DNA from 2 places in the Geodermatophilus sp. SYSU D01186 genome. Region 2 is predicted to be linked to the other one. Evidence: predicted binding sites of a transcription regulator. Region 2 holds the regulator's gene; the other holds the start of a gene.

Region 1 (4,219 bases), on a different contig from region 2:
CCCATCTCCTCACCCACGGTGCAGACCAGGTAGACGTCCGCCGGCGGGCGCCGGTCCTGCTCCCGGAGCAGCCGCGCGGCGCCCACCAGGGCGGTGAGGGCGGTGCGGTCGTCGAGGAAGTACGAGCCGACGAAGTCGCCGAACCCCACGAGGCTGCGGCGGCTGGAGTGCACGCAGACGCGGGTGCCCGGGTGCACCCCGGCGGCCTGGAGCGACTCGACGTCGCGGCCGGTGAAGGCGTGCACGTCGGTCCACTCCATGGCCCGGTCGCCGCCGTCGGGCTTGGTCTGCCAGACCTTCGGTGTCTCCTGGGTGGTGTGCTCCGACCCGAGCAGCAGGACGGCGGTGAACTGCTCGGTGTCCCCCAGCACGGTGAGCGGGCCGAGACCGAAGTTGCCCGGGTACATGATCCCGAGCTGGGACAGCCGCAGGGTGCCGTCGGGTTCCACGCGCTTGACGATCATCGCGAGCTCGTCCATGTGCGCCATGACGCGCACGACCGGGGCGTCCTGCCCGCCGGTCCCGCGCAGCAGCGCGACGAGGTTGCCCGCCGCGTCCACCGTCAGCTCGTCGACGAACGGTTCCAGAGACCGCCGGCAGACCTCCCTGACCTCGTCCTCCTGACCACCGGGTCCGTAGGCGGCGAGCAGGTCCTGGAGCAGGGCACGATCAGCGGGGGACACGGATCTCCTCGGGGCGGCGACGGGCCCGCCCTCCTACCCCCGTCCCTCGTCCGGGTAGTCGTCGTACGGGGCGCCGCCGCCGGGCGGCCAGGACCCACCCGGTCGTGAGCAGCACCATGGCCGCGAGCAGCAGGTCGTCGCGCGGCGCACGACGGCAGCGTCCCGCGTGTGACCCTCGTCGGCCAGTGGCGGAGGCGTGGATCGCCCCGCACGCTGTCCGGTGTGGAGGACGTCGACGCGCGGCTGGAACGCACGATCGAGGACCTGCTCGACGCCCGGCGGGCCGGCGCCTCCATCTGCCCCTCGGAGGCCGCCCGCGCTGTCGACGCCGCCGGCTGGCGCGACCTCATGCCCGCCGCCCGGGCTGCCGCGGGCCGCCTGGCCGCCGCCGGCCGCGCGGAGGTGACCCAGGGCGGCGCGGTCGTGGAGGTCGCCACCGCCCGCGGACCCGTGCGGGTGCGCCGGCCGCAGTAGTCCGCCGCGGCGGATCCCGGGGTACTGCCTCGAGCCCGCACCGCCAGCGCCGCGCCTCGTCTCCCGGCGCCCGACCCGTGCCGGGGCACGCCGGTTGGCGCTGTCCGCGTCGGCGGTGTCATGCGGCGGTGAGCAGGGGTGGGCCGATCACGATCTCGGTGCCGTCGGGTCGCCAGGTGCGCCAGTGGCCGTCGGGTTGGCGGTGCACGCGGAAGCCGTGGTGGACCTTGGTGTGGTGGCGTTCGCACAGCAACGCGGAGTTCTGCAGTGACGTCTCGCCGCCGTTGATCCACTCCACGACATGGTGGACGTCGCACCAGAAGGTGGGCGCCTGGCAGCCGGTGAACACACATCCCCGGTCGCGGGCCTCCACCGCCTTGCGCAGGTGTGGGGGCACGACGCGTTTGTCCCGGCCGAGGTCGAGTGGGGTGCCGTCGGGGGTCATCACGATCCGGGAGACGGCCGCGTCGCAGGCCAGCCACCGGGCGCGGGCGGCGGAGATCGCGGTCCCGAAGCCGGTCTCCCCGGCGCCGGGGGCGGCCTTCGGGTCAATCAGGTCGGCCAGGTCGATGCGCACCATCACCTGCGGCTTGACGGTACGCAGCACCGGCAGCCCGCCGGTGGCCAGCTGCAGGTCGCACAGCTGCACCAGCGCATCCCCGAGCTGCTGGGCGCGGGTCCGCAGATCCCCGGCGCCGCGGCCGGCCTGCACCAGGGCCTCCAGCGCGGTGCAGAACCTCTCCCCGCCCACGGCGTCGAGCTCGACCCGGGCGGTGAGGCCGCCGTCGGCGTGCCGGGCGAGCCACACCGCGCGGGCCTCGGTGGGATCGGGCTCGGCCCCGTCGGGCTCCAGCCGGGCCAGGTAGTGGCCGACCACCCGCCGCAGCACGGTGTAAGGACGGCCCGCGGCCACCCCGGCCAGCACCCCGTCCACCTCGGCCAGGTCCACGCCCTGCTCGACGGCGGCGGCCAGCCGGTCGTCCTTGGTGATCGGGGCGATGACGGCGACCTGCTCGGCGCTGACGTGCCCGTCGGCGCACGCCGCGGCCACCGCCGACAGCTGGACCAGGGCGCGGCCGTTGCGCACCACCCGCCCGGCCTCGGCCGGCGACAACCGCCCGTGCCCCCGCAGCCACGACTGCATGCTCTTCAGCCCGTCGTGCTCGGCCGCCCCGCTCACCTCGCACGCCCGCACGGTGCGGGCGACCTCCGCCGCCAGCCGGTTCGACGCAGCCAGCAACCCGCGCAGCCGGTCCAGCAACTCCGCCGCGCCCAGCGGCGCCAGCTCCTCACCGACCACGGCGTCGAGCACCGACGGCAAGCCGTCCACGACACCTCTCACCTTCGATCAGATGTTCGAAGTCTACCGCCGCAGGAGACCCCTAACCACCTGAATTCCCAGTTCAGAGCGCTGTCCACAGATCGCGGAGCCCCCTTGCGCAAGTGGGGCCGATCGGCTGGCCTCCAGAGGCGAAGTCAGGTGCGGCGCACGGCGGGAACGTCTCACCGGGGCGCCTGTCGGCGATGCGAAGCGGGTGGCCGGGCGAGTGCGGGATGTCCCGGGGTGCGGGGTGACGACCGGCAGGCTCAGTCGGCGCCGGCGGTCCGGTCCAGCAGGGGGGCCATCCGGTGGTCGACCAGCCGGCGCAGGGCGAGCGCGGTGTCGGTGCGCTGGACGCCCGGGATGGCGAGCACCCGCTCGGTGATCCGCCACAGGTCGTCGGCGTCGGTGGCCACGACCCGCACCAGGAGATCGGCCACCCCGGACAGCGCCGTCACCTCCAGCACCTCGGGGATGTGGGCGAGCGCGTCCCCGACGTCGGCCAGGCTGCGTTGCACCACCTGGACGGTGACGTACGCGCCGAGCCGGTAGCCCAGCGACTCGGGCTGCACCCGGGCGTCGAACGGGGCCAGGGCGCCGCTGCTCTCGAGCCGGGCCAGGCGCGCCTGCACGGTGTTGCGCGCGAGGCCGAGCTTCTGCGAGAGCGCCATGACGGTGGCGCGGGGGTCCTCGGTCAGGGCCCGCAACAGGCGGGCGTCGGTGGCGTCGAGGACCGGCACGGTGCTCAGTCTGACATGCGAGGACGTCCTAGTACCGAGCAATCTGCGCACCAGGTGGGACGCCCCTTGCGCATCCCGGCGGAGCGGTGATCTTCTCGCCAGGGCGGGGGACGTGCCACGATGTGTGAGTGGCGCCACACCCCGGTGCCACGAGGCGTCCACCACCGAGCACGGCCGGCGACCCCGGCGGCCCGGTCGACGGAGGAGTGAGTGCGTGAGCGTGTCGAGCGCGACCACCGAGGTGGTCGACCCCGTCCCCGGGGCCGAGGCGCCCCACCTGCCGCAGCAGCCCGACCTGGTGCAGCTCCTGACGCCGGAGGGTGAGCGGGTCGAGCACCCCGGGTACTCCCTCGACCTCGCGCCCGACGAGATGTGCGGCCTCTACCGCGACCTGGTGCTGGTCCGCCGGTGGGACGTCGAGGCCACCGCGCTGCAGCGGCAGGGCGAGCTGGGCATCTGGGCCTCGCTGCTCGGCCAGGAGGCCGCCCAGATCGGCGCCGGCCGCGCGCTGCAGCCCGACGACATGGCCTTCCCCACCTACCGCGAGCACGGGGTGGCGTGGACCCGCGGGGTCGACCCGCTGGACGTCATCAGCCTGTTCCGCGGCGTCGACAACGGCGGCTGGGACCCGGTCGCCACCGGCTTCAACCTCTACACCGTCGTCATCGGCGCGCAGACCCTGCACGCCACCGGCTACGCGATGGGCCTGCAGCGCGACGGTGCGGAGACCGCGACCATCGCCTTCCTCGGCGACGGCGCGACCAGCCAGGGCGAGGTCAACGAGGCGATGATCTGGGCGGCCAGCTTCTCCGCCCCCGTCGTCTTCTTCTGCCAGAACAACCAGTACGCGATCAGCGTGCCCCTGGAGCGCCAGTCGCGGGTGCCGCTCTACCAGCGGGCGGCCGGCTGCGGCTTCCCCGGCGTCCGGGTCGACGGCAACGACGTCCTCGCCGTCCTCGCCGTGACCAGGGCGGCCCTGCAGGCCGCCCGCGAGGGGCAGG
Region 2 (4,219 bases):
GGCGCGGCGGCTCCGCACCGGTCGGCGCCGCACCGTCGGCACCCGGCCCGGCGCCGGCGACACCGGCGACCAGCCGCTCACGGGCGGCAGCGCGCGTCCACGACACCGTCGAAGACGCAGCGGGGACGACGGGCCCCGGCCGGGAGCCCACCGAAGCCGGCACCTGTGACTGGGGCAGGCGCAGCTCGGCCAGGTCGGTCCACGACTCGTGCACCACGCCGGCGACGGTGACGCGCACCCGGACCTCGCAGGCACCACCCGAGTCGTGCCGCCAGCCCAGGATCACCCCGGGCCTCCAGGCGCCGTCCACGTGGACCTCGACGCCCTGCGACTGCTCGGTGAAGACCGCTTCCCGGCGGACCGACATCCCTGACACGTCGACGACCGTAGGTCGCGCGACGACCACCGACCGTGAGCGACCGGGCGCGCAGGCTTGACGAACATGAGGCGCGCCTCTTGTCGCTCCCTGGCCCCGCGGCTCCGTCGCCGCAGGTCGGCGCCCGGTCCACCCCGGGCGCCGGGGCCCAGGGCCGCCCGGCGGAGCTGCTCACTCAGGGCAGTCGCAGGACCTGACCAGGGATGACCACGGCGCCGTCGAGGTCGTTCAGTTCCTCGATCGCGTCGACAACGGCGCGGACGTCCTGGTCGTCACCCGCGACGTCGGTGGCGATGGACCACACGGTCTGCCCCGACTGCACGACGACACTGCGCTCACCCGCGAGCCGGAGGTCGTTCGACCCCCCGCCCAGCAGGGGTGCGAGCCAGGATCCCAGGGCCAGCCCGACACCGAGCGCCAGGACCACCGACAGGCGGCGGGCCCGCCGGGTCAGTCGCAGACCGGTGCGCGCCGGCCGCTCCGCACGGCCACACCCACCCCGCACCGGACGACTCGACGGCGACGGGGTCACGCCCGTCGGCGCGGGTCGCGCCGGCCCCGGCACGCCCAGGCGGCCGGTACCCGCCGCGCGGGGCCGGACGCCCCCGGCCACGGCCGATCGCGCCGACCCGCTCGCCGGCCGAGCCGGTGCGGCTGGTCGCGCCGACCCGCTCGCCGGCCGAGCAGACGTGGCCGGTCGCGGGGACCCGGTCGCCGGCCGCGCCGTTCCGGCCCGCGACGGGGCCGGGGACACGACTGCCCGCCGCGGGGAGCCCGGCTCGCGGGGGGACGGGACTGCCCGCAGACGGGGCCGCCACGGCACCTGAACCGCGTCGTCGAACTCCAGCACCGCACGCTGCACGCCTGTCACGACCACTCCTCTCGCCGAGCCCCGGACCGTCGAACGCGTGTTCGATCCGAACGTCTGTTCGATGTCTACCGGATGGCTCCGACGAAAGCCACACCACCCCGCCCCCACTTCGAACACGTGTTTGATCGGGCGCGTCCGGCGCGCTACGGTCGGTCCGGAAGGACGAGACGCGCTGCATGGGCAGCCGGCGAGGAGGCGACGGTGGCGGAGAAGAGTGGGACGTCGGGGAGCCGCCGGAGGACGCCGGCCCCGCCGGCGACCACCGGGACGGCAGCCGTGCGCACGTTCCCCGACCGGGGCGAGGCCGGCGACGGCCTGACCCAGCGTCAGCGGCGCGTGCTCGAGGTCATCCGCGACTCCATCGAGCGCCGCGGCTACCCGCCCTCGGTGCGCGAGATCGGTGAGGCCGTCGGGCTCTCCTCCGCCTCCTCGGTCGCCCACCAGCTGACCGTGCTGCAGAAGAAGGGCTGGCTGCGCCGCGACCCGAACCGGCCCCGGGCTCTCGACGTCCGCCTGCCCGGTGACACCGCCGTGGAGGTCCCGCAGCCGGCCGCCGCCGGGTCCGACGAGACCCCGGCCCCGACGTACGTGCCGCTGGTCGGGCGGATCGCCGCCGGTGGCCCGGTCCTGGCCGAGCAGGCGGTGGAGGACGTGTTCCCCCTGCCCCGCGAACTGGTCGGCGAGGGCACACTGTTCATGCTCAAGGTCGCCGGTGACTCGATGGTGGAGGCGGCCATCTGTGACGGCGACTGGGTCGTCGTGCGCCAGCAGCCGACCGCCGAGAACGGCGAGATCGTCGCCGCGATGCTCGACGGCGAGGCGACGGTGAAGACCTACAAGCGCCGCGACGGGCACGTGTGGCTGCTGCCGCACAACCCGGCGTACGAGCCCATCCCCGGCGACGACGCCACCATCCTCGGCCGCGTCGTCACGGTGCTGCGCCGGGTGTGATCCCTCGGTCCGCCGGGGCCTGACGGTCCTGGCGGACCGGCCCACGGGAGCCGTGCCCCGTCCTCGCGCGCGGTCTGCCCGGCCGCAGTGGAGCGCCCCCGGATACGGCTCAGGTGCGGCGGCGCAGCTTCCCGCCCACCCACACGACAGCGGTGGCCACCAGGGCGGCGACCAGTGCGGCCGGCACCAGCGGGATGCCGCCGTCGGAGGCGGTCAGCAGGCCCGGCAGGGGGCCGCTCGACGACTCCGACGCCGTAGCCGGACCGCCGGCGGCCTGCTCGGCCGCGATCGGCACGACGGTCACGTCGCCGGGCACCCCCTCGCCCGCCACGAGGACCCCGCTGCCGTCCGCGGTGAAGCTGATCGCCTCCCCCTGGGGCGCGTCGGGCAGCGCCATCCGCACCGGCTCCCCCGCGAGGGCGCCGGCGACGTCGGAGCCCGACAGGGGCCACACGTAGGCGTCGGTGTACGTCCGCAGCGCCACGTGGCTCCCGTCGGCCGACACCGCTCCCCCGGTGACCATGAGCTGACCTGCGCGGCCGACCGGCCCACCGGTGGTCCCGGTGAGCGTGAACTCCACGCCGCCCACCTCGGTGAGCGCCACCGTCCCCGACTCGACCAGTGCGGTCACCGGGCGGTACACCTTGCTCGCGCCCAGCACCTCCTTGGAGACGAGGTAGGGCATGCCGTCGGGAGCCAGCAGGAGCGCCTCGACGTCCCGGGCTCCCTCGGGATAGCTGAGCCGGTAGACCGCGGTGCTGCCGTCGGGCCGCAACGCGAGCAGGGCCACGGTGTCGCGGGTGCCCTGGTTGTCGCCGGTGTCGGCCAGCCAGACCGTGCCGTCGGCGGCGAGGGCGAGGTCCTCGGGGTCGTAGGGGTCCACCGCCGCGCTGCGCACCGTGAGCACCCGGCAGGTGGCGTCCAGGACGTACACGTCGAGCTGGTCGCCGCCGTCGTTGATGGCGAGCATCCGGTCACCGACCACGACCAGGCCGGACAACTCCGGCAGTCGCGGGTCGGTGATCTGGCACTGCGTCGACGGGCCCGGCGCCGCGGCGTCCTCGGCGGACGCCGGCAGGGCGGTACCGAGGACGAGCGTCACCGCGAGGGCTGCCCCTGCTGCCAGACGTCGCCCTCCGGCACCGCTACACGGACGGCCGGCCAGCTCGGGCACCCACCCAGCGTGACAGCACGACTGCGTCCAGCCCGTGAACCACGCCCAACAGCAGGATGCCGACCGCCGCTCCCACGACGGCGTCGGTGACCCAGTGGAAGTCCAGCGAGACCATCGCCACCCCGGTCGCCACGGGACCGGCGACGCTGAGCAGCCGGAAGGTCCGCTGGACGGCGGGGGCGAGCCGGAACTCGACGGCCTGCCAGCGGGCCACACCCCACATGAGGACGGCGTTGGCGACGTGGCCGGAGGGATAGGACGCGCCGTCCCGGTAGAAGAACGACCCCGGGTAGGCCGGTGCGGTGCGGCCGGTCCCGTACTTGAAGCCGTAGACGACGACCGTGAGCAGGGCGAGGGCGACCAGCACGCGCAGCAGCGGGACGACGGTGCGCCGGCGCACCACGAGGTGGGCGACGAGGCCGGCCAGGACGATGAGGATGAACCCGCGGCCGCCGAGCTGGGTGACCGCCCAGACCGGCCAGTAGGCGGCGGAGTCCTTGAGGTCCCAGGCGCTCACCGTCTCGGAGACGCGCAGGTCCATCCGCTCGAGCGTGCCGCGGCTGAGCAGGTCGACGGTGACGCCCACGGTCACGAGCAGGGCGAGGGTGAGCAGCCACCACGGCGGCCGGCCGGGCGTGACCACGCGGGGGTGCGGCGCGGGCCGGGCGTCGTCCGCGGGCAGCTGTCCCCCGGGACGCCGCTGCACCGCGCCGCTGGTCACACGTCTCACGGTACCGGCCCGTGACGTGGTCGTGACCTCGCCCGACCGGGCGAGGCGCGCCGCCCGAGGGGGCCGCGAGCCCGCGGGACACCGGCCGCCCGCGCGCGGAGCACGGGCCGGACATGC

The links. The regulator LexA, encoded in region 2, represses DNA repair genes until DNA is damaged. The targets are predictions, from matches to a motif close to TCGAACANNTGTTCGA.
Region 1: the regulator LexA is predicted to act here: its motif matches at 2,502-2,517, upstream of ACI784_RS13330 (DUF222 domain-containing protein).

What each region holds. Positions count from the first base shown of each region.
Region 1 is NZ_JBJGYW010000016.1:27,927-32,145, forward strand. Features, by position in the region: gene ACI784_RS13320 (M42 family metallopeptidase) at 1-683, opposite strand, end outside; gene ACI784_RS13325 (DUF3253 domain-containing protein) at 906-1,157, shown strand; gene ACI784_RS13330 (DUF222 domain-containing protein) at 1,276-2,487, opposite strand; gene ACI784_RS13335 (Lrp/AsnC family transcriptional regulator) at 2,745-3,218, opposite strand; gene pdhA (pyruvate dehydrogenase (acetyl-transferring) E1 component subunit alpha) at 3,433-4,219, shown strand, end outside.
Region 2 is NZ_JBJGYW010000018.1:49,503-53,721, reverse strand. Features, by position in the region: gene ACI784_RS14625 (hypothetical protein) at 1-376, opposite strand, end outside; gene ACI784_RS14620 (LysM peptidoglycan-binding domain-containing protein) at 552-698, opposite strand; gene lexA (transcriptional repressor LexA) at 1,449-2,198, shown strand; gene ACI784_RS14610 (hypothetical protein) at 2,308-3,300, opposite strand; gene ACI784_RS14605 (phosphatase PAP2 family protein) at 3,344-4,093, opposite strand.